Regions from separate parts of the Pseudomonas sp. Marseille-P9899 genome, predicted to be linked through region 3. Evidence: predicted binding sites of a transcription regulator. Region 3 holds the regulator's gene; each other region holds the start of a gene.
What was found. Region 3 encodes sigma-54, which starts transcription at its own class of promoters, with help from an activator protein. Its sites were predicted from a motif close to ANTGGCATNNANNTTGCTNT; they were not measured.
Positions count from the first base shown of each region.

Region 1: HWV67_RS30865 (circularly permuted type 2 ATP-grasp protein) is a predicted target of sigma-54. The motif match lies at 4,753-4,772, and genes of this name have one in related genera.
Region 2: HWV67_RS29835 (CmpA/NrtA family ABC transporter substrate-binding protein) is a predicted target of sigma-54. The motif match lies at 4,295-4,314, and genes of this name have one in related genera.

Region 1 covers NZ_CAESCG010000011.1:176,985-184,951, forward strand. Annotated here, with positions in the region: gene HWV67_RS30845 (hypothetical protein) at 1-234, shown strand, start outside; gene rplI (50S ribosomal protein L9) at 256-702, shown strand; gene dnaB (replicative DNA helicase) at 813-2,210, shown strand; gene HWV67_RS30860 (YgiQ family radical SAM protein) at 2,316-4,613, shown strand; gene HWV67_RS30865 (circularly permuted type 2 ATP-grasp protein) at 4,836-7,313, shown strand; gene HWV67_RS30870 (transglutaminase family protein) at 7,313-7,967, shown strand, end outside.
Region 2 covers NZ_CAESCG010000010.1:153,996-161,962, forward strand. Annotated here, with positions in the region: gene HWV67_RS29815 (sensor domain-containing diguanylate cyclase) at 1-64, opposite strand, end outside; gene rlmKL (bifunctional 23S rRNA (guanine(2069)-N(7))-methyltransferase RlmK/23S rRNA (guanine(2445)-N(2))-methyltransferase RlmL) at 163-2,355, opposite strand; gene rmf (ribosome modulation factor) at 2,893-3,108, shown strand; gene HWV67_RS29830 (quinone-dependent dihydroorotate dehydrogenase) at 3,202-4,227, opposite strand; gene HWV67_RS29835 (CmpA/NrtA family ABC transporter substrate-binding protein) at 4,384-5,595, shown strand; gene HWV67_RS29840 (ANTAR domain-containing response regulator) at 5,609-6,184, shown strand; gene HWV67_RS29845 (nitrate/nitrite transporter) at 6,701-7,912, shown strand; gene HWV67_RS29850 (bifunctional protein-serine/threonine kinase/phosphatase) at 7,922-7,967, shown strand, end outside.
Region 3 covers NZ_CAESCG010000002.1:121,454-129,420, forward strand. Annotated here, with positions in the region: gene HWV67_RS09795 (ZIP family metal transporter) at 1-2, shown strand, start outside; gene HWV67_RS09800 (HPr family phosphocarrier protein) at 12-284, opposite strand; gene rapZ (RNase adapter RapZ) at 305-1,159, opposite strand; gene ptsN (PTS IIA-like nitrogen regulatory protein PtsN) at 1,162-1,626, opposite strand; gene hpf (ribosome hibernation-promoting factor, HPF/YfiA family) at 1,639-1,947, opposite strand; gene HWV67_RS09820 (RNA polymerase factor sigma-54) at 2,029-3,522, opposite strand; gene lptB (LPS export ABC transporter ATP-binding protein) at 3,700-4,425, opposite strand; gene lptA (lipopolysaccharide transport periplasmic protein LptA) at 4,425-4,955, opposite strand; gene lptC (LPS export ABC transporter periplasmic protein LptC) at 4,942-5,514, opposite strand; gene HWV67_RS09840 (KdsC family phosphatase) at 5,523-6,044, opposite strand; gene HWV67_RS09845 (KpsF/GutQ family sugar-phosphate isomerase) at 6,044-7,018, opposite strand; gene HWV67_RS09850 (ATP-binding cassette domain-containing protein) at 7,310-7,967, shown strand, end outside.

The sequences.
Region 1 (7,967 bases), on a different contig from region 3:
CTTTGCACCATCCCGCTGCTCTTCGCCGGACTGGCCGTGATTCACGGCCTGGTGGCGCAGAAACGACTGGCGAAGTTCTGGCTGGTCGGGTTGTACGTGACACTGCTGCTGTTCATGCAGCTGATTTATCCGTTGCTCGTGGTCCTGGCCATTGTCGACAGCCTGATTGATTTTCGCGGACGCGGGGCGTCCCCAAGTGACGCCGACAACGGCTCCGCGAACGGTGAAGGTTAAAAGTTAAGAGGTTATTACCAAATGGAACTGATCCTGCTGGAAAAAGTCGCCAACCTGGGCAACCTGGGCGACAAAGTTAAAGTTAAGTCGGGTTACGGCCGTAACTTCCTGCTGCCATTCGGCAAGGCTGTCGCCGCTACCGCTACCAACCTGGCCGCGTTCGAAGAACGTCGCGCTGAGCTGGAAAAAGCTGCTGCTGACAAGAAAGCTTCGGCTGAAACCCGCGCTGCCCAACTGGCCGAGCTGGAAGTGACCATCACTGCCACCGCTGGCGACGAAGGCAAGCTGTTCGGTTCGATCGGCACCCACGACATCGCTGACGCCCTGACCGCCTCTGGCGTTGAAGTGGCCAAAGCTGAAGTTCGTCTGCCAAACGGCACCATCCGTAACGTCGGCGAATACGACGTTGCCGTGCACCTGCACAGCGACGTTGAAGCCACTGTTCGCGTGGTCGTCGTCGCAGCCTAAGCTGTATCGACCTGCTGGCCCCCTCGGGGTCAGTTGGTTAACATCGGGCACGATCCTGCATTGCAGGTCGTGCCCTTTGTCTTTTTCAACACCCAGATTTCCAGGTGGCCATGAACGAGATAACCGCCCCAGAGCAATATGATCTGCAAACCTCCGCCCTGAAGGTTCCGCCGCATTCCATCGAGGCCGAACAGGCCGTGCTCGGTGGCCTGATGCTGGACAACAACTCCTGGGAGCGAGTGCTCGATCAAGTCTCCGATGGCGACTTCTACCGCCATGACCACCGCCTGATCTTCCGGGCGATCCACAAGCTGGTCGACCAGAACGTCCCCTTCGACGTCGTGACGCTGCACGAGCAGCTCGACAAAGAGGGTCTCAGCTCGCAAATCGGCGGCCTGGGCTATCTCGGCGAGCTGGCGAAGAACACCCCGTCGGTGGCCAACATCAAGGCCTACGCGCAGATCATTCGCGAGCGCTCGACGCTGCGCCAACTGATCAGCATCAGCAACGACATCGCCGACAGCGCCTTCAACCCGCAAGGGCGCAACGCCGCAGAAATCCTCGATGAAGCCGAACGGCAGATCTTCCAGATCGCCGAGGCACGGCCCAAGACCGGCGGCCCGGTGGGCGTCAACGACCTGTTGACCAAGGCCATCGACCGTATCGACACGCTGTTCAACTCCGACAGTGACATTACCGGCCTGTCCACCGGCTACACCGACCTGGACGAGAAGACCAGCGGCCTGCAGCCGGCCGACTTGATCATCGTCGCCGGTCGTCCATCGATGGGTAAGACCACCTTCGCCATGAACCTGGTGGAAAACGCCGTGTTGCGCAGCGACAAGGCGGTGCTGGTGTACTCGCTGGAGATGCCAGGCGAATCGCTGATCATGCGTATGCTCTCGTCCCTCGGCCGCATCGACCAGACCAAGGTGCGTTCCGGCCAACTGGACGACGACGACTGGCCGCGGCTGACCTCGGCGGTCAACCTGCTCAACGACCGCAAGCTGTTCATCGACGATACCGCTGGTATCAGCCCGTCGGAGATGCGCGCGCGAACCCGGCGTCTGGTCCGTGAGCACGGCGAAGTCGGCATGATCATGATCGACTACCTGCAGTTGATGCAGATCCCGGGGTCCAGCGGCGACAACCGGACCAACGAGATTTCCGAAATCTCCCGCTCGCTCAAGGCCCTGGCCAAGGAATTCAACTGCCCGGTCATTGCCCTGTCGCAGCTCAACCGCTCCCTGGAGCAACGCCCGAACAAGCGCCCGGTGAACTCCGACTTGCGGGAATCCGGAGCGATCGAGCAGGACGCCGACGTCATCATGTTCGTCTACCGGGACGAGGTCTATCACCCGGAAACCGAGCACAAGGGCATTGCCGAGATCATCATCGGCAAGCAGCGGAACGGCCCGATCGGCTTTATCCGCCTCGCGTTCATCGGCAAGTACACCCGCTTCGAGAACCTCGCGCCGGGCAGCTACAACTTCGACGACGACGAATAAAATCGTCCCCTGATCAATTCCGACCTGCAGCGTCGGAATTGGTCAATTTTTGTGCTATATTCCGCGCCCGCGATTTTCCTGCATCCAAAAAAACCGGTCACTGACATGCAAGCAGCCAAACCACTTTTCGACTATCCCAAGTACTGGGCCGAATGCTTCGGACCAGCGCCATTCCTGCCGATGAGCAGGGAGGAGATGGATCAGCTCGGCTGGGACTCCTGCGACATCATCATCGTGACCGGCGACGCCTATGTCGACCATCCGTCGTTCGGCATGGCGATCATCGGCCGGCTGCTGGAGGCCCAGGGCTTCCGCGTCGGGATCATTGCCCAGCCGAACTGGCAGTCGAAAGACGACTTCATGAAGCTCGGCGAGCCGAACCTGTTCTTCGGCGTCGCCGCCGGCAACATGGACTCGATGATCAACCGCTACACCGCCGACAAGAAAATTCGTTCGGACGACGCCTACACCCCAGGCGGCATGGCCGGCAAGCGCCCTGACCGTGCCAGCCTGGTTTACAGCCAGCGTTGCAAGGAAGCCTACAAGAACGTGCCGATCGTTCTGGGTGGCATCGAGGCGTCGCTGCGCCGCATCGCTCACTACGACTACTGGCAGGACAAGGTTCGTCATTCGATCCTGATCGACGCCAGCGCCGACATCCTGCTCTACGGCAACGCCGAGCGTGCCATCGTCGAAGTGGCCCAGCGCCTGTCCTTTGGCGAGTCGATCGAGACCATCACCGACGTGCGCGGCACCGCGTTCATTCGTCGTGACACGCCGAAGGGCTGGTACGAGTTCGACTCGACCCGCATTGACCGTCCGGGCAAGGTCGACAAGATCATCAACCCGTACGTCAACACCCAGGACACCCAGGCCTGCGCCATTGAGCAGGAGAAGGGCGAGGTCGAAGACCCGAACGAAGCGAAGGTGGTCCAGTTGCTGGACAGCCCGCGGATGACCCGGGACAAGACCGTGATCCGTCTGCCGTCCTTCGAGAAAGTGCGCAACGACGCCGTCCTCTATGCCCACGCCAACCGCGTGTTGCACCTGGAAACCAACCCCGGCAACGCCCGGGCGATGGTGCAGAAGCATGGTGAAGTGGACGTCTGGTTCAACCCGCCGCCCATTCCGATGACCACCGAAGAAATGGACTACGTCTTCGGCATGCCTTACGCGCGAATCCCGCATCCGGCCTACGGCAAGGAGCGCATTCCTGCGTACGAAATGATCCGTTTCTCGGTGAACATCATGCGCGGCTGCTTCGGCGGCTGCACCTTCTGCTCGATCACCGAGCACGAAGGCCGGATCATCCAGAACCGCTCCCACGAGTCGATCATCCGCGAGATCGAAGAGATTCGTGACAAGGTGCCTGGCTTTACCGGCGTCATCTCCGACCTCGGCGGGCCGACCGCGAACATGTATCGCATCGCCTGCAAGAGCACCGAGATCGAGACCCACTGCCGCAAGCCGTCCTGCGTGTTCCCGGGTATCTGCCCGAACCTGAACACCGACCACTCGGCGCTGATCAAGCTCTACCGCAGCGCCCGTGCCTTGCCGGGCGTGAAGAAGATCCTGATCGCCTCGGGCCTGCGCTACGACCTGGCGGTGGAATCGCCGGAGTACGTGCGCGAGCTGGTGACGCACCACGTCGGCGGCTACCTGAAGATCGCCCCGGAGCACACCGAGGAAGGTCCGCTGAACCAGATGATGAAACCTGGTATTGGCAGCTACGACCGCTTCAAGCGCATGTTCGAGAAGTTCTCGAAAGAGGCGGGCAAGGAGCAGTACCTGATCCCGTACTTCATCGCCGCCCACCCGGGCACCACCGACGAAGACATGATGAACCTGGCCCTGTGGCTCAAGGGCAACGGCTTCCGCGCCGACCAGGTGCAGGCGTTTTACCCGTCGCCGATGGCCTCGGCCACCGCCATGTACCACTCGGGCAAGAACCCGCTGCGCAAGGTCACGTACAAGAGTGAAGGCGTGACCATCGTCAAGAGCGATGAGCAGCGCCGTCTGCACAAGGCGTTCCTGCGCTACCACGATCCGAAGGGCTGGCCGATGCTGCGCGAGGCGCTGGAGCGCATGGGCCGCGCCGACCTGATCGGCTCGGGCAAGAACCAGTTGATCCCGGCTCACCAGCCTGCGACCGACAGCTACCAGAGCGCCCGACGCAAGAACTCCACCCCGGCGGGCAGCCACAAGGTGGGCAAGGAACAGAAGATCCTGACCCAGCACACCGGCCTGCCACCGCGCGCCAGCGACGGCGGCAAGCCGTGGGACAAGCGCGAAGAGGCCAAAGCTGCCGCCTTCGCTCGCAACCAGGAAGCCGCCAAGGCGCGCAAAGACGCCGCCAAAGGCAAAGGCCCGCGCAAGCCTCGCCAGCCGGCTGTGCCGCGCTGATGTCCATGGCGGGGCGTGTCGATGACATGCCCCGCCATGAGGCGTTGCAAGGCGCTGGTTCAGTGCATCGTCTTTCATAAGGCCGGCGCCTGGTGCGCCGGCCTTTGTTCATGTTCAATGAATGCTCGGCGAAAGCCCCGGTGGCATAACTCTTGCCGCGTTTCTGTGCAAAAACGCTTGGCGCACGACGCCGAGACACCCTGCCCGTAAATGAGCACTGCCATGGCTGACCTGCCGGATCGTTCTTCGCCGAGCGCCGCGACCTATCACGAGATGCTTGCCGCCGATGGCACGGTGCGTCCGCACTGGCAGGCGCTGTACGCCCATGTGCAGCGCAGCAGCCCGGCGCAACTGGCCCAGCGCCAGGCGCTGCTGAACCGGCAACTCCGGGAAAACGGTGTCACCTACAACATCTACGCCGACCCCGACGGCGCCGACCGGCCGTGGGAGCTGGACCTTTTGCCGCAGGTCATTCCCGCCGCCGAGTGGCAGGCGATTGGCCAGGGCGTGGCGCAGCGTGCTCGCCTGCTCAACGCGGTGCTCGCGGATATCTATGGCCCACAACAACTGATTGGCGAAGGCCTGCTGCCCGCCGAGCTGGTGCATGGGCACAATAATTTTCTCTGGCCGTGCCAAGGCATTTCGGTGCCGGAGCAGACGTTCTTGCATGTCTACGCCGCAGATCTGGCGCGTGGTCCCGATGGCCGCTGGTGGGTCACTGCGGATCGCACTCAAGCGCCGTCCGGTGCCGGCTATGCGCTGGAAAATCGCACCGTGGTGTCCCGCGCCTTTCCCGAGCTGTACCGCGACCTTCATGTGCAGCACCTGGCCGGCTTTTTCCGCACGCTGCAGCAGAGCCTGGCGCGACTGGCGCCCAGTGAGCGGGAAACGCCGCTGGTGGTGCTGCTGACGCCGGGGCGCTTCAACGAAAGCTATTTCGAACATCTCTATCTGGCCCGCCAGCTTGGCTATCCGCTGGTGGAAGGCAGCGACCTGACCGTGCGCGACGGTACGGTCTTCCTCAAGACGCTGAGCGGCCTGCGGCGAGTCCACGCGATCATGCGCCGGCTCGATGACGACTTCTGCGACCCACTGGAATTACGCACCGACTCGGCGCTTGGTGTACCGGGCCTGCTGGACGCGGTACGCCAAGGGCGGGTGCTGGTTGCCAATGCCTTGGGCAGCGGGGTGCTGGAGTCGCCCGGTTTGCTCGGTTTCCTGCCAGCCATCAGTCAGCGCCTGTTCGGCGAAGAACTGAGCCTGCCGTCCATCGCCACCTGGTGGTGCGGCGAGCCAGCGGCGCTGGAGCAGGCTGTGGAAAAACTGCCGGAACTGCTGTTCAAGCCGGCGTTTCCTTCGCAGAGCTTCCAACCGCTGCTGGGACGGGACCTGGATGACGCCCAGCGTCAGGCCCTGGTCGAGCGCCTGCGGGCGCGCCCGTACGCTTACGTCGCCCAGGAACTGGCGCAGCTTTCCCAGGCGCCGGTGTGGCAGGCAGATCACTTGCAGGCGCGCCCGGTGGGCATGCGCGTCTATGCCGTGGCCAGCGCCGATGGCTACCGGGTGCTGCCGGGCGGATTGACCCGGGTGGCGGCGCAGGCGGATGCCGAGGTGGTGTCGATGCAGCGTGGCGGGGCGAGCAAGGACACCTGGGTGCTCGGCGAGGTCGCGGCCCAAGGCGAGCAATGGCAAGCCAGTCGCAGCCTCGGCGTGGCCGACCTGATCCGCCAGGACCCGTACCTGCCCTCGCGGGTGGTGGAGAACCTGTTCTGGTTCGGCCGCTACTGCGAACGCTGCGATGCCAGCGCGCGGCTGCTGCGGATCCTCCTGAGCGGTTATCTCGACGGCGACTCGCCGCAAGCGCTGGACGCCGCCGTGACCCTGGCCGAGGAGCTTTCGCTGTTGCCTGCCGAGGGCACGCTGGACGCGCGTTTGCGCACGGCACTGCTCGACCCGGCGTGGGGTTTCAGCCTGCGGGCCAATCTGCAGCGTCTGCAATGGGCGGCGGGGCAGGTGCGCGGCAAGCTTTCTCGGGAGAACTGGCAAGCGCTGGTGGAACTGCAACGGGAAGCCCAGCGCCTCGATGATCTGTCGGCGGACTTCGCCGAGCTGCTGGATTTCCTCAACCGGCTGATTCTCGCGCTGGCGGCGCTGTCCGGTTTCGCCCTGGATGACATGACCCGCGACGAAGGCTGGCGCTTCCTGATGACGGGGCGGCGCATCGAGCGCGTCTACGCCTTGAGCAGCAGCCTGGCGAGCTTCCTGCGCGGGTCGGGAGACGCCGATCAAGTGGGGCTGGAGTGGTTGCTGGAGCTGGCCAACAGCAGCATCACCTATCGCTCGCGTTACCTGGCGGTGGCGCAACGGGTGCCGGTGCTGGACTTGCTCCTGCTGGACGAGCAGAACCCCCATGCGGTGCTGTTCCAGCTCAAGGCGCTGCTGCGTTCGCTGGGGCGTCTGCAAGCGTCCTTTGGCGCCCCGCCGGAAGCGGATCTGGCGCAGCTTGCCGTGCGCTTGCAGCATTTCGATCTGCACAGTCTGGAAAGCCCGCTGTTCGGCGAATCCAGCGTGCGGGCGGTGCTCGACGGGCTGGCGGCGCTGCTCACGGAAATCGCCGAGGCCAGCGAGGAAGTATCCGACCGCCTGGCCCTGCGTCACTTCGCCCATGTCGATATCAGCCAGCAGACGGTGTCCGCGTGATGAGTGTTCGTTACCAGATTCTTCACGACACCCATTACCGCTACGCCAGCCCGGTGTCGCTGGCCCAGCAACTGGTGCACCTGTGGCCGCGGGATTGTCCGTGGCAGCGCTGCGAGGAGCGGCACTTGGACGTGACGCCCACGCCGACCCGGCGGCGCGACGCGCTGGATGTGTTCGGCAACCCGCTGACCCGGTTGGCCCTGGAATACCAGCATGAAGAGCTGCGGGTCAGCACCCGGGTGCGTGTCGAGGTGCTGCCCCGGCCTGCGCCCAGCCTGACGGAATCACCGCCCTGGGAACTGGCGCGCAACGCCCTTGGCTATTCGCGACGGGCGCTGTCGGCGGAGGTCCTGGATGCCTGCCGTTACCGTTTCGAGTCGCCGTATGTCCGCCTGAAAAAACGCTTCGTGGAGTTTTCCGAGCCGTGCTTCGGGGCCGGCGTACCGCTGCTGGTGGCGGTGCGGGCGCTGATGGAAAAGATCTTTCGCGAATTTACCTTCGATGCCGGTGCGACCCAGATCGCCACACCCTTGGTGGAGGTACTGGCGCGACGTCGCGGCGTCTGTCAGGACTTCGCCCACCTGATGCTCGCCTGCCTGCGCTCTCGCGGTCTGGCGGCGCGTTATGTCAGCGGCTACCTGCTGACCCGGCCGC
Region 2 (7,967 bases), on a different contig from region 3:
GCCAGGCGGAGACTTCTTCGCTGATGAAGCCGAGCATCTTTGGGCGCGGGGTTGGGATCGACATGGTCATGACTCACAACGTCGGCCCGCGACGGCACTCAGGGCTCTCTTCAATAATAGCCAGTAGCCACGATCTTGAGAGTCCCGAATGCGTCATTTACTTCACCGTGCCTGGATGCGCCAGGCGCGGTGGATCTTGGTATTGCGGGCAAAGTCGGGATCGATGGTCTGGGCGCTGATTTCCTCGATCGCGTAACGCTCCAGCAGGTGCTCGTCGAGCTGGAACTTGCGGAAGTTGTTCGAGAAGTACAGCACGCCGCCCGGCGCCAGGCGGGCTACCGCCAGGTCGAGCAACTCGACGTGGTCACGCTGCACGTCGAACACCCCTTCCATGCGCTTGGAGTTGGAGAAGGTCGGCGGGTCGATGAAGATCAGGTCGTATTGCTCACGGTTGGCTTGCAGCCAGGCCATGACATCGCCCTGTTCCAGACGGTTCTTGTCCGAGTAACCATTGAGCGACAGGTTGCGCCGCGCCCAGTCCAGGTAGGTTTTCGACAGGTCGACGCTGGTGGTACTGCGCGCGCCGCCCTTGGCCGCGTGCACGCTGGCAGTGGCGGTGTAGCAGAACAGGTTGAGGAAGCGCTTGCCCGCGGCCTCGCGCTGGATCCGCATGCGCATCGGCCGGTGATCGAGGAACAGGCCGGTGTCCAGGTAGTCGGTGAGGTTCACCAGCAGCTTGACGCCGCCTTCGCTGACCTCGGTGAACTGACCCTGGGTGTTCTGCCGTTCGTACTGGCGGGTGCCGCTCTGGCGCTCGCGGCGCTTGAGGATCACCTTGCTCTGGTCAACGCCGAGGGTCTGCGGGATCGCCGCCAGCGCGTCGAACAAACGGGCCTGGGCCTTTTCCGGATCGACCGAACGCGGCGCGGCGTATTCCTGCACGTGAACCCAGCCCTGGTACAGATCGACCGCCAGGGAGTACTCGGGCATGTCGGCGTCGTAGACGCGGTAGCAGGTGATGTGTTCGCGACGCGCCCACTTGCCCAGTTGCTTGAGGTTCTTCTGCAGGCGGTTGGCGAACATCTGCCCGCCTTCGCTCAGGCGTGCGGTCTCATTCGCCGGAGCCACCGCCGGACGCTCTTCATCCTGGCTGCGCTCGGCCGAACGGCGCTCGCCGGTCACGAACTGGTCGGGCTCGACCTTGATCAGCAGCAGCTTGCACGGCAAGGCGCCGTTCCAGAAGGCGTATTGCTTGTGGCTGCGGATGCCCATGCGCTTGCCCAGGTCCGGCGCGCCGGTGAACACCGCCGCTTCCCAGCCCAGGCAAGCCTGGCGCAGACGCTCGCCGAGGTTCTGGTAGAGGTAGAGCAAACTGGCTTCGTCGCCCAGGCGTTCGCCGTACGGCGGGTTGCTGATGACCAGGCCTTTCTGGTTCTGGTCCGGGCGCGGCTCGAAGGTGCCGACTTCGCCCTGGTAGATCTTCACCCAGTCGCTCAGGCCGGCGCGCTCGACGTTGTTGCGGCCCGGCTGGATCAGGCGCGGGTCGGCTTCGTAGCCGCGAATCCACAGCGGTGGACGGGCCAGGCCGGCTTCGGCACGGGCCTTGGCTTCGTCATGCACTTTGCGCCACAGCGCCGGGACATGACCGAGCCAGGAGGTGAAACCCCAGCGCTCGCGTTTGAGGTTGGGGGCGATATCCGCAGCGATCATCGCCGCTTCCACCAGGAACGTACCAACACCGCACATCGGGTCAGCCAGTGCGCCGCCTTCGGCAGCGATCCGTGGCCAGCCGGCGCGGATCAGTACCGCGGCGGCGAGGTTTTCCTTGAGCGGCGCGGCACCCTGCTGCAGGCGGTAACCGCGCTGGTGCAGGCTGTGGCCGGACAGGTCGAGGGAGAGGATCGCTTCACCGCGCTCAAGGCGCAGGTGGACGCGCAGATCGGGGTTGAGCTTGTCGATCGACGGCCGCTCGCCCTGGGCGTTGCGCAGTTTGTCGACGATGGCGTCCTTGACCTTCAAGGCGCCGAAGTGGGTGTTGTCGATGCCCGAGCCATGACCGCTGAACTCCACGGCCAGGGTGCCGGCGGCGTCCAGATGCTCTTGCCAGTCCACTTCGTTGACGCCGTCGTACAGGTCGTCGGCGTTCTTCATGTTGAAGCGCTTGAGCACCAGCAGGACGCGGTTGGCCAGGCGCGACCAGACGCACAGGCGGTAGGCGGTTTCCATGTCGGCCGAGCCGCGCAGCGCCGAGGTGTGCTCGCGCACATCTTCAAGGCCCAGGCCGCGAGCTTCATCGGCGAGCAGGCCTTCAAGGCCTTTGGGACAGGTAAGGTAAAGTTCGAAACGGTCCGACATGAGTCATCCAGCCTTGGGCATAGTGAAGGAGCGAGCGCATCGCCCTTCGAAGTTTGATCGGGCGCCTTCGGCAAGCACCCGAGTGGCACGCGTTGACGTACCGGGCCACCCGGCGAGCCCTTCTTGCGGAAGGCAAAAAGGCTTTGATCGCCGGGCAGAATGAAAAATTCGATGGCAAAAGGTTACAAAAGTGACCCTTCGTCGTTTTTACCCACCGGTGACGAGAATGGTTCCCGACGGTGGCAATTTGATCTACAGGTCAGGCAAACCCTGATGATAGCTGGCTTTGCCCCAACTCCCGCCTTGAATCAATTTTTTACTTATCCTCTCACCCATGGAAAAGTTACGTGCTTATGACAAATTGTTCGTTCACACGTCCATCCCCATTGGTTAGAACTCAACTCAGGTTGTCACCGCAACGGGACAACACTTCAAGCTCGCCACGCCGGCAGCGAGCGCAAAACCGGCAGAAAGAATCTGCCCGACCTCACACGAGGTCGACGGGACATTACAGTCAACAAATGAGGGCAGTACCCTATGAGAAGACTTAAGCGTGATCCGTTGGAAAGAGCATTTTCACGTGGCTATCAATACGGGGTCACCGGCAAATCCCGCGAGCTTTGCCCCTTTACCCTACCGTCCGTACGCCAGGCATGGATCAATGGCTGGCGTGAGGGACGAGGTGACAACTGGGATGGCATGACCGGCACCGCAGGTATCCATAGACTCAACGAACTTCACGCCGTTGGCTGAACGAGGAGCTGAACCGAGTTACCATGCGCGCCCCATCCGGGCGGCGGGCTGAGGCCCAGGGGCCCCTTGACGGGGCCCTTTTTTATGCCCGTTTCAACGCCCCGGCATCGCGGCAATGGCGTCCACCGCCTCGCGAATCAGCGCCGGGCCCTTGTAGATGAAACCTGAATAGATCTGCACCAGGCTCGCACCCGCCGCGATCTTCTCCGCAGCATGACGGCCTTCCGTAATCCCGCCCGCTGCAATGATCGGCATCTTGCCCGCCAGTTCCCCGGCCAGCACCTGGACCGTGTGGGTGCTCTTGTCCCGCACCGGCGCGCCCGACAGGCCGCCCGCCTCGTCCGCATGCAGCAGACCTTCGACGCCTTCACGGCTGAGGGTGGTGTTGGTCGCGATCACCGCGTCCATGCCCGACTCCAGCAGGGCCGACGCTACCAGCACGGTTTCTTCGTCGGTCATGTCCGGGGCGATCTTGATCGCCAGCGGTACGCGCTTGCCGTGGGTCAGGGCCAATTCTTCACGGCGCACGGCCAGGGCATCCAGCAACTGCTTTAGCGAATCGCCGAACTGCAGGCTGCGCAGGCCCGGGGTGTTGGGCGAGCTGACGTTGACGGTGACGTAGCTGGAATGGTTGTAGACCTTGTCCAGGCAGATCAGGTAGTCGTCTACCGCGCGCTCGACCGGGGTGTCGAAGTTCTTGCCGATATTGATGCCGAGCACGCCGCGGTAATTGGACGCACGCACGCGGTTGAGCAGGTTGTCCACGCCGAGGTTGTTGAAGCCCATGCGGTTGATGATCGCTTCGGCCTCGGGCAGGCGGAACAGCCGTGGTTTCGGGTTGCCCGGTTGCGGACGCGGGGTCACGGTGCCGATCTCGACGAAACCGAAGCCCAGTTGTCCGAAGCCGTCGATGGCCGCGCCGTTCTTGTCCAGCCCCGCCGCCAGACCCACCGGGTTGGCGAACTCCAGGCCCAGGACCTTCACCGGCAAGCGCGCCGGCGCCTTGGTCAACAGCCCGTTGAGGCCCAGACGGCCACCGGCACCGATCAGGTCCAGCGACAGGTCGTGGGAGGTTTCCGGGGACAGTTTGAACAACAGCTGGCGGGCCAGGTTATACATGGGCGGGCTTGGCTCAAGGTGTGGAGAGGCGGCGATTATAGCCAGCCCCGGGTTGCGGCGACAGGGCCTTGGCATATGCGTTGCTTGACTCCACCCACAGGGCCGCCGCGCAACCCGCGCCGGCCGCCGCTTTATCTGCCGGGCGATCCCACCGCGATGAATGACATTCCCTCCTCCCCCCTGGCCTGGCTGCATGGCAGCGACGCCCCGGAAAAGACCAGCCTGAACATCGGCTTCATGGCCCTCAGCGACTGCGCTTCGCTGGTGGTCGCCGCGACCCAGAGTTTCGCCCAGCCCCACGGCCTGACCCTGAACCTGAAACGCCAGAGTTCCTGGGCTGGCCTGCGCGACGGCCTGCTCAGTGGCGAACTGGATGCCGCGCACTGCCTGTACGGCCTGACCTACGCCGTGCACCTCGGCATCGGCGGTGTCGGCGCCACGCCGATGGCGGTGCTGATGGGCCTGAACCACAACGGCCAGAGCATCAACCTGTCGCCCGCCCTGCAAGCGCAAGGCGTGGGCAATCCCGAGGCACTCGAGCGCCACGTGCACCAAAGTCAGGCAAAACTCACCTTCGCCCAGACCTTTCCCACCGGCACCCACGCCATGTGGCTGTATTACTGGCTCGCCAGCCAGGGCATTCATCCATTACATGACGTCAACAGCGTGGTGGTCCCGCCGGCGCAGATGCTCACCCACTTGCGCGCCGGGCGCATCGACGGTTTCTGCGTCGGTGAACCGTGGTCGGCCAATGCGGTGAACCAGGGCATGGGCTTCACCCTGGCGACCAGCCAGTCGATCTGGCCCGATCACCCGGAAAAAGTCCTTGGCACCACCCGCGCGTTCGTCGAGCAGTACCCCAACACTGCGCGGGCGCTGGTGTCGTCGATCCTCGCGGCGAGCCGCTTTATCGAAGAAAGCCCGGAAAACCGCCACGCCACTGCGCAACTGCTGAGCGCCGAAAACTACCTCGACACCCCGCTGAGCGATATCGAACCGCGCATGCAGGGTGATTACGCGGACGGCCTCGGCAACAATTGGCACGACGCCCACGGCCTGAGCCTGCACAACAATGGCCTGGCCAACTTCCCGTACCTGTCCGACGCCATGTGGTTCATGACCCAGTTCCGCCGCTGGGGCCTGCTGCGCGAAGACCCGGACTACCTCGGCATCGCCAGCCAGGTGCAGCAACTGAGCCTGTACCGCGATGCCGCCGCAAGCATTGGCGTCGAATGCCCGTCGGCGTCGATGCGCAGCAGCCAGTTGATCGATGGAACGGTCTGGGACGGCTCCGACCCACGGGGCTATGCCCACGGATTCCGCCTGCATGCCCTGGCCGACCAGCCAGTGGCGCAGGCCGGTCGCTGAGAGGGCCGCCCAGATGCTGCGAATCCTGTTGATCGATGACACCGAAAAGAAAGTCGGCCGGCTCAAGGCCGCCCTTGTCGAAGCCGGCTTCGAGGTCATCGAAGAATCCGGCCTGACCATCGACCTGCCCGCACGCGTCGAAACGGTGCGGCCGGACGTGATTCTGATCGATACCGAGTCACCGGGGCGTGACGTCATGGACCAGGTGGTGCTGGTCAGCCGCGACCTGCCGCGACCGATCGTGATGTTTACCGACGAGCACGACCCCAGCGTGATGCGCCAGGCGATCCAGGCTGGCGTCAGCGCCTACATCGTCGAAGGCATCCACGCACGCCGCCTGCAGCCGATCCTCGACGTGGCCATGGCCCGCTTCGAGAGCGACCAGGCGCTCAAGGCCCAGCTTCACGCCCGCGACCAGCAACTGGCCGAGCGCAAACGCATCGAGCTGGCCAAAGGGCTGCTGATGAAAATGAAGGACTGCAACGAGGAAGAGGCCTACACCCTGATGCGGCGCCAAGCCATGAGCAAACAACAGAAGCTGATTCAGGTGGCGGAGCAGATCATTGCGATGAATGACTTGCTGGGGTGAGTTGGTGGGTTGAGGGCCTCAAAGCTGCATGGGTATCTACACATCTCACAGGTAAGTAAAAAGCTTAAGGCCACTTGCAATCCTGTGGGAGCGGATTCATCCGCGAAGGGCCGCAAAGCGGCCCCAGAACCATCCCGCACGAGGTGGCCGTCTATGTTCGGTATTTCTTTCGACCTCAGGATGCCTGAATGTGAGATTCGGACCAGCTAGAAACAAGGTGCTGGATGGATTTAGGGCCGCTTTGCGGCCCTTCGCGGATGAATCCGCTCCCACAATATACGAGGCGATCTGACGTCCTGCGCTGCCTGCGAGATGTGTAGATACCCATGCAGCGATGAGGCCCTCAACCCCACAGTTAAACCCAGACCGGAAAACCTGGCCCACCTCTTGCTTTGATCTACACCGGTAGCCAACGGCGGTTGCCCCCAAACATTCGACAAAGACGTCGCTCTCCCCCTCGCCCCCAACGCGAGCCGGGAAGCGGCGTTTTTTTGTTTCAGCCCCGTGAGGTGTCCCATGAATACAAGCTTCTGGAAATCCGGGCATGTCCCGACCCTGTTTGCCGCGTTCCTGTATTTCGACCTGAGCTTCATGGTCTGGTACCTGCCCGGCCCGCTGGCAGTACAGATTGCCGCCGACCTGCAATTGACCACGCAACAGCGCGGGCTGATGGTCGCCACGCCGATTCTCGCCGGTGCAGTGCTGCGCTTCGTCATGGGCGTGCTGGTGGATCGCCTGTCGCCGAAGACCGCCGGGCTGATCGGTCAGGTGATCGTCATCGTCGCGCTGTTCTGCGCCTGGAAGCTGGGCATCCACAGCTATGGCGACGCCCTGCTGCTGGGGGTGTTCCTCGGGGTTGCCGGAGCATCGTTCGCGGTGTCGCTACCGCTGGCTTCGCAGTGGTACCCGCCACAGCACCAGGGCAAGGCCATGGGCATTGCCGGCGCGGGCAACTCCGGCACGGTGTTCGCCGCGCTGCTGGCGCCGGTGCTGGCCGCCAGCTTCGGCTGGAACAACGTGTTTGGCTTCGCCGTGCTGCCACTGCTGTTGACCCTGGTGCTGTTCGCCCTGCTGGCCCGCAACGCCCCGCAACGGCCCAAACCCAAGGCTGTGGCCGATTACCTCAAGGCCCTCGGCGACCGCGACAGCTGGTGGTTCATGTTCTTCTACAGCGTGACCTTCGGCGGCTTCATCGGCCTGGCCAGCGCCCTGCCCGGCTATTTCAACGACCAGTATGGGCTTGACCCGGTCAAGGCCGGCTACTACACCGCCGCCTGCGTCTTCGCCGGCAGCCTGATGCGTCCGCTGGGCGGCGCCCTGGCCGACCGTTTCGGCGGCATCCGCACCCTGCTGGCGATGTACACCGTGGCAGCCATCTGCATCGCCGCGGTGGGCTTCAACCTGCCCAGCTCGGTGGCGGCGCTGGCGTTGTTCGTCTCCGCCATGCTCGGCCTCGGTGCCGGCAACGGCGCGGTGTTCCAACTGGTGCCGCAGCGCTTCCGCCAGGAGATCGGTGTGATGACCGGGCTGATCGGCATGGCCGGCGGCATCGGCGGCTTCCTGCTGGCGGCGGGCCTTGGGACCATCAAACAATACAGCGGCGACTATCAGTTGGGTCTGTGGCTGTTCGCCAGCCTCGGCGTGCTGGCCTGGTTCGGCCTGCATGGCGTCAAACGCCGCTGGCGCACCACCTGGGGCTCGGCCGCCGTCACCGCAGCGCGGGTCTGAGCCGGCGCCATGGCCCTGCAACTGAGCATCGCCCAGGCCAGCGCCAGCGGTCCGC
Region 3 (7,967 bases):
GACAGCGCGGTTTACTCGCCTTCGTCGAACCGGTTGTTGATCAACTCGATCAGCGCGTCCAGTGCCGTTTCGCCATCTTCCCCTTCGGTGAGCAAATGCACCTTGGTGCCTTTGCCCGCCGCCAGCATCATGACCGCCATGATGCTCTTGCCATCGACCAGTTTGTCGGGGGTGCGCCCAATCTTCACGGTTGAGGAATACTTGCCCGCCACGCCAACGAACTTGGCTGCTGCACGGGCATGCAGCCCCAGCTTGTTGATGATCTCGATTTCGGTTGCGGGCATCGCGGGAGGGATCCTGTGGACTAGAGGTCGCGGTGGCGGACCTGAACGTTCTTCAATATGGGTTGCAGCAACTGCCCCAGTCGTTCGGTCAGGTAGACCGAGCGGTGGTGGCCGCCAGTGCAGCCAATGGCAATGGTGACATAGGCGCGATTGCTGGCGGCGAAGCGGGGCAGCCATTTGAGCAGGTAGGAGGAGATGTCCTGGAACATTTCCTCCACATCCGGCTGCGCGGCCAGATAATCGATGACCGGCTGATCCTGCCCGGAGTGCTCGCGCAGTTCGGGCTTCCAATAAGGGTTCGGCAGGCAGCGAACGTCGAACACTACGTCAGCATCGACCGGCATGCCGCGCTTGAAGCCAAAGGACTCGATCAGGAACGCGGTGCCCGGCTCAGGTTGGTTGAGCAGGCGAAGCTTGATCGAGTCACGCAGTTGATAGAGGTTGAGGCTGGTGGTGTCGATCTTCAGGTCGGCAAGATCGGCAATCGGGCTCAGCAACTCGCTTTCGACCCGGATTGCCTCGGCCAGCGAGCGGTCCTGGTTGGTCAGCGGGTGGCGTCGACGGGTCTCCGAAAAACGCTTGAGCAGGGTTTCTTCATCGGCGTCGAGATACAGCACATCGCACTGGATATGGCGCGCACGCGCGTCGTCCAGCAGCTCCGGAAAGCGTGTCAGGTGGCTCGGCAGGTTACGCGCGTCGATGGACACCGCGACCCGTGGCTGCAGCAATTCGGTATTGATCAGGGCGCTTTCCGCCAGCTGCGGGAGCAGGCCGGCGGGGAGGTTGTCGATGCAGTAGAAGCCGTTGTCCTCAAGGACGTCGAGGGCGGTGCTCTTGCCCGAGCCGGATCGGCCGCTGACGATGACGAGGCGCATGCTCAGGGCTCGTTCTGCACGTCCAGGACGACCTGGTACAGGGCGGTACTGCTGTTGGCCGCACGAAGCCGGTCGCGGACATCCTTGCGATCGAGCATGCTGGCAATCTGGCGCAACAGTTCAAGGTGGGCGTCGGTGGCAGCCTCGGGCACCAGCAGAACGAACAGCAGGTCTACCGGGGCGCCATCGATGGCGTCGAAATCTATGGGGGCATCCAGGTGAAGCAATGCGCTGACAGGGCTTGCACAGCCCTTGAGGCGGCAATGGGGAATGGCGATGCCATTGCCAAATCCTGTCGAGCCGAGTTTTTCTCGGGCAATCAGGGCTTCATAAACGGTCTGGCCGTCCAGATCAGGAACTTCTTTCCCGATCAGGTTGCCGATCTGTTCAAGTGCGCGCTTTTTACTGCCACCCGGCACGTTCACGAGGGAACGGCCGGGGGTCAGGATGGATTCAAGTCGGATCATGGATGAGGGGGATCAGCGTGCAGCCGTACCTTGCAGCAGGCTTTGCTGTTTTTCCTTGTGTTTTTTCAGTTGACGGTCGAGCTTGTCGGCCAAGGAGTCGATCGCGGCATACATGTCTGCATCTTCGGCGTTTGCTACCACTTCACCACCGGGAATTTGCAGGGTGGCCTCCACTTTCTGCTGGAGTTTCTCGACCTTCATGATCACCTGCACATTGGTGATCTTGTCGAAATGACTTGCTACACGCTTGAGCTTCTGCTCGACATAGTCGCGCAGCGGCGGAGTGACTTCTACATGATGTCCACTGATGTTGACTTGCATACTGCTTCTCCTTTGTTGCCGTGCATAAAGAGGCAGGTGTTGCGCCTGCCACTGAATTGCGATGGCACACCTCAGGGAAGGTCACATCAATCGCTTGCGCTCACTCGACGGTGCGATGCCGAGGGATTCGCGGTACTTGGCGACGGTGCGACGTGCTACCTGGATGCCTTGTGCCTCCAGTAAACCAGCGATCTTGCTGTCACTCAATGGCTTTTTCTGATTTTCCGCGGCAACCAGTTTTTTGATGATTGCGCGGATCGCCGTGGACGAGCATTCACCGCCTTCGGAGGTGCTGACGTGGCTGGAGAAAAAGTACTTCAGCTCATAGATTCCGCGGGGCGTGTGCATGTATTTCTGCGTGGTGACCCGGGAAATCGTCGATTCGTGCATGCCCACCGCTTCAGCGATGTCGTGCAGTACCAGCGGTTTCATCGCCTCGTCGCCATGGTCGAGGAAGCCGCGCTGGTGTTCGACGATCTGGGTCGCCACCTTCATCAGCGTCTCGTTGCGGCTTTGCAGGCTTTTGATGAACCAGCGAGCTTCCTGCAGTTGGTTGCGCATGAAGGTGTTGTCGGCGCTGGTGTCGGCGCGGCGAACGAAGCCGGCATATTGCGGGTTGACCCTCAGGCGCGGCACCGCTTCCTGGTTCAACTCCACCAGCCAGCGATCGCTGTCCTTGCGCACGATCACGTCGGGAACCACGTATTCGGGTTCGCTCGACTCGATCTGCGAGCCAGGGCGTGGATTCAGGCTCTGGACCAGTTCTATCACCTGGCGCAGCTCATCTTCCTTGAGCTTCATGCGGCGCATCAGCTGGCTGTAGTCGCGACTGCCGAGCAGGTCGATGTAATCGCTGACCAGTCGCTTGGCCTCGGCCATCCACGGTGTGTTGGCGGGCAGCTGGCGCAACTGCAGCAACAGGCATTCGCCCAGGTTGCGTGCGCCGATACCGGCGGGTTCGAACTGCTGGATGCGGTGCAGGACGGCTTCGATCTCGTCCAGTTCGATATCCAGTTCAGGGTCGAAGGATTCGCAGACTTCTTCCAGCGTCTCGTCGAGGTAGCCCTGGTTGTTGATGCAGTCGATCAGGGTTACAGCGATCAGTCGGTCGGTGTCCGACATCGGTGCCAGGTTCAACTGCCAGAGCAGGTGGCTTTGCAGGCTCTCGCCGGCCGATGTGCGGGTGGTGAAGTCCCACTCGTCATCGTCGTTGCTGGGCAGGCTGCTGGCGCTGGTCTGGTAGATGTCTTCCCAGGCGGTATCGACCGGAAGTTCGTTGGGGATGCGCTCGTTCCATTCGCCTTCTTCGAGGTTTTCCACGGTGGGCGCGGATTGCTCGAAGCTGCTCTCCTGGGACTCGGCAACAGGCTTGGACTCGGCGTTGTCGGCCATCGGGTCGCTGTTGTCGAAGTCTTCGCCTTCTTCCTGGCGCTCGAGCATCGGGTTGGACTCCAGGGCTTCCTGGATTTCCTGCTGCAGATCCAGTGTGGAGAGCTGGAGCAAACGGATAGCCTGTTGCAACTGCGGGGTCATCGTCAGTTGCTGGCCCATTCTTAGGACGAGCGATGGTTTCATGGCTGGGGCTTAACACCTTATTCGCCGGCGCGCATGCGCCATCAACTACAGGGGCGCGCGGGCGCCAATTCTAAGCAAGATATATGCCTGAAACTGTAACGTTTGCCTAGAGCGCTGTAACAATTAAGCCGCAATCGTGGCTGAATCGCAGCGCTCGGACCACTCCGATACGCGAGCCTACAGACGGAACTCGTGGCCCAGGTACACCTCTTTGACGAGCTGGTTGGCCAGGATGGTTTCCGAGTCGCCTTCGGCGATCAGTTGGCCATCGTTGACGATGTAAGCGGTTTCACAGATATCCAGCGTTTCACGGACGTTGTGGTCAGTGATCAGAACGCCAATGCCCTTGGCTTTCAGGTGGTGGATGATCTGCTTGATGTCGCCGACCGAGATCGGGTCGACACCGGCGAAGGGTTCATCGAGCAGGATGAACTTCGGTGCGGTAGCCAGGGCGCGGGCGATTTCCACGCGACGACGCTCGCCGCCGGACAGGCTCATGCCGAGGTTGTCGCGGATGTGGCTGATGTGGAATTCCTGCAGCAGGCTTTCCAGCTCCTTGCGACGGCCTTCGCGATCCAGTTCCTTGCGGGTTTCCAGGATCGCCATGATGTTGTCGGCCACCGACAGCTTGCGGAAGATCGAGGCTTCCTGGGGCAGGTAGCCGATGCCGGCGCGTGCGCGGCCGTGCATTGGCTGGTGGCTGACGTCCAGGTCGTCGATCAGCACGCGGCCCTGATCGGCCTGAACCAGGCCGACGATCATGTAGAAACAGGTGGTCTTGCCGGCGCCGTTAGGGCCGAGCAGGCCGACGATCTGTCCGCTGTCGATCGACAGGCTGACGTCACGCACGACTTGTCGGCTCTTGTAGCTCTTGGCCAAGTGCTGGGCTTTAAGGGTTGCCATTACTCGGCCTTCTTCTTCGGCTGGATCACCATGTCGATACGCTGACGTGGCTGGGTGACCTTCTGGTTGCCGGCGCGGCCTGCAGTGGCGACCTGAGTCTTGGAGTTGTAGACGATTTTCTCGCCTTCGGTCGTGTTGCCTTCATTCACCACCTTGGCCTTGTCGGTCAGGATGATCAGGTCTTTCTGAGCCTGGTACTGGATGTTGACTGCCCAGCCCTGCATCTTGTCCGGCTTCGCAGCGCTCTGCTGCTGCTCGAAGTAGGCAAGGTTGCCGACGGAGGTCACCACATCGATGTCGCCGTTTGGCGCACGAGTCAGGGTCACGGTGTTGCCTTTGATCATCATCGAACCTTGAGTGATGATCACGTCACCACGGTAGGTGGCGATACCTTGCTTGTCGTCCAGTTGGGCGTCGTCGGCCTGGATGCGAATGGGTTGATCGCGGTCGTTAGGCAGGGCCCAGACACTCGCGCTTCCCAGTGCTGCGCTCAGGCTGAGCAAAAAGGGGAGGGTTTTAACGAGCCTCATACTGTCCTCTTACGTTGGACAGCAGGTCCATCCTGCCGTCTTTCAAATACGCTTTCATTCCCTTGCCCGTAGTCACGCCACCGGCGCCGTCGATTCTAACGTCTTGCTCGGTTTGCGCATATTGCTTCTGCGGGAATACCGTCATGCGGCTGGAGGTAATGATGGTTGTGCGGCTCTGGTCGTCGGTGCGGGCAACCCGGACCGAGTCGATCAATTCAACTTCGGTGCCGTCCGGGTTGACCTCGCCACGAGCGCTCTGCACGTGCCATGGGTAGGCCGTGCCGCGATACATCTGCAGGTCTGGCGTAGTCAGCAATGTGACTTCGCTGGCCTTGAGGTGCTCGACCTTGTCCGCGGTCATTTCGTATTGCAGCTTGCCGTCAGGCAGATACTGCACACTGTGGGCGTTGATCGCATAGTAGTCGATAGCGCTTTCGTCGACCTGGGCAACGGGCTGGTCGAGGAAGCTCTCCGGACCGATATTCCAGTAGCCGACCGCTGCGAGCAGCGCGGCCATCACGCTGAACAGCGCGATATTGCGGATTTTCTTGCTGAACATGGCTGGCTCTACAGGTAATGGGCGTTTGCCGCTTCCAGGTTGCCCTGGGCTTGCAGGATCAGTTCGCAGAATTCGCGAGCCGCACCTTCGCCGCCGCGGGCCTGGGTAACGCCATGGGCGTGTTCGCGCACGAACGACGCGGCGTTGGCGACCGCCATGCCCAGGCCTACCCGGCGAATCACCGGCAGGTCAGGCAGGTCGTCGCCCAGGTAGGCGACCTCTTCATAGCTTAGGCCGAGCTGGCCGAGAAGTTCGTCCAGCACCACCAGTTTGTCCTCGCGACCCTGATACAGGTGCGGGATGCCGAGGTTCTTCGCGCGGCGCTCGACCACCGGGGTCTTGCGGCCGCTGATGATTGCGGTGGTCACGCCCGAGTTCATCAGCATCTTGATGCCTTGACCGTCGAGGGTGTTGAAGGTCTTGAATTCGCTGCCGTCTTCGAGGAAGTACAGGCGACCATCGGTCAGTACGCCATCCACGTCGAAAACGGCCAGCTTGATGGCCTTGCCACGTTGCAACAGGGTATTCATCACATCACTCCGGCGCGCAGCAGGTCGTGCATGTTCAGGGCTCCGACCGGACGGTCGGCCTTGTCGACCACTACCAGTGCGCTGATCTTGTGGTCTTCCATGATCTTCAGGGCCTCGGCGGCGAGCATGTCGGCGCGGGCGGTCTTGCCGTGGACGGTCATGACCTCTTCGATCAAGGTCTTGTGCACGTCGATATTGCGATCCAGGCTGCGACGCAGGTCGCCGTCAGTGAAGATTCCTGCCAGGCTGCCATCCGCTTCGGTCACGACGGTCATGCCCAAACCTTTGCGGGACATTTCAAGGAGCGCGTCCTTGAGCAGGGTGCCGCGTTGAACCTCGGGCAGTTCTTCGCCGGCATGCATCACGTTCTCGACCTTGAGCAGCAGGCGGCGACCCAGCGCGCCACCCGGATGGGAGAAGGCGAAGTCTTCAGCGGTGAAACCGCGGGCCTCGAGCAGGGCGATGGCCAGGGCGTCGCCCAGCACCAGTGCTGCGGTTGTCGAAGAGGTTGGCGCCAGGTTGAGCGGGCAGGCTTCCTGGGCGACGCGGGCGTCGAGGTTGACCTCGGCGGCCTTGGCCAATGGCGATTCAGGGTTGCCGGTGAGGCTGATGAGCTTGATGCCCAGGCGCTTGATCAGCGGCAACAGGGTAACGATTTCGGCGGTGGAGCCGGAATTGGACAGCGCCAGGATGATGTCGTCCCGGGTAATCATGCCCATGTCGCCGTGGCTCGCCTCGGCGGGGTGGACGAAAAATGCCGTGGTCCCGGTACTGGCCAGGGTCGCGGCAATCTTGTTGCCGATGTGGCCGGATTTGCCCATGCCCACCACCACAACGCGGCCCTTGCTCCCCAGGATCAGTTCGCAAGCCTTCACGAAGTCGGCGTCGATATGGGCCAGCAGGCCTTCTACCGCTTCGATTTCGTAGCGGATGGTGCGCTGTGCGGATTGGATCAGGTCGGTGGATTGGCTCATGTCGGAAATCGGGTTGCCTGATGAAAAGGCCGGGATTATAGCGGGAATGCACGAAAGCCTCACCTGCGGATTACCCGGCGTACGCCTGTTTGAGCGATTTGTCGCGTGCAGGTTCCACACCACAATGGCGCGTGATGGCCTGTACAGGGCCTGAACAGGCATCGCGATGGCCTTGGGAAGGGCCTGCCAGCGATGCTATAGTTCGCCACCAGTTCGGCCCGCTCGATACTTGCGTGCCTCCATGAAGGAGGCGTGCGTCTGAGTGACGTGGCTGCATCGCAAGGAGTCTAGATGAGCGTTGATAACGCCTACGCGGTCGAGTTGAAGGGTGTGACCTTCAAACGCGGTTCGCGCAGCATCTTCAATAATGTCGACATACGCATTCCCAAGGGCAAGGTCACCGGAATCATGGGGCCTTCGGGGTGTGGCAAGACCACGCTGCTGCGTCTGATGGGCGCGCAACTGCGGCCCGCCAGCGGCGAAGTCTGGGTCGCGGGACAGAACCTGCCGACCCTGTCGCGCAGTGACCTGTTCGACGCCCGCAAGCAGATGGGCGTGCTGTTCCAGAGTGGTGCGCTGTTCACCGACCTCGACGTGTTCGAGAACGTCGCATTCCCGCTGCGCGTCCATACCAAGCTGTCCGAGGAAATGATCCGCGACATCGTCCTGATGAAACTTCAGGCGGTGGGGCTGCGCGGCGCCATCGAGCTGATGCCGGATGAGCTGTCCGGTGGCATGAAGCGCCGTGTCGCGCTGGCGCGGGCGATTGCGCTGGACCCGCAGATCCTCATGTACGACGAGCCATTCGTCGGTCAGGACCCGATCGCCATGGGCGTGCTGGTGCGCCTGATCCGCCTGCTCAACGACGCCCTGGGCATCACCAGCATCGTGGTCTCTCACGATCTGGCGGAAACCGCGAGCATCGCCGACTACATTTATGTCGTGGGTG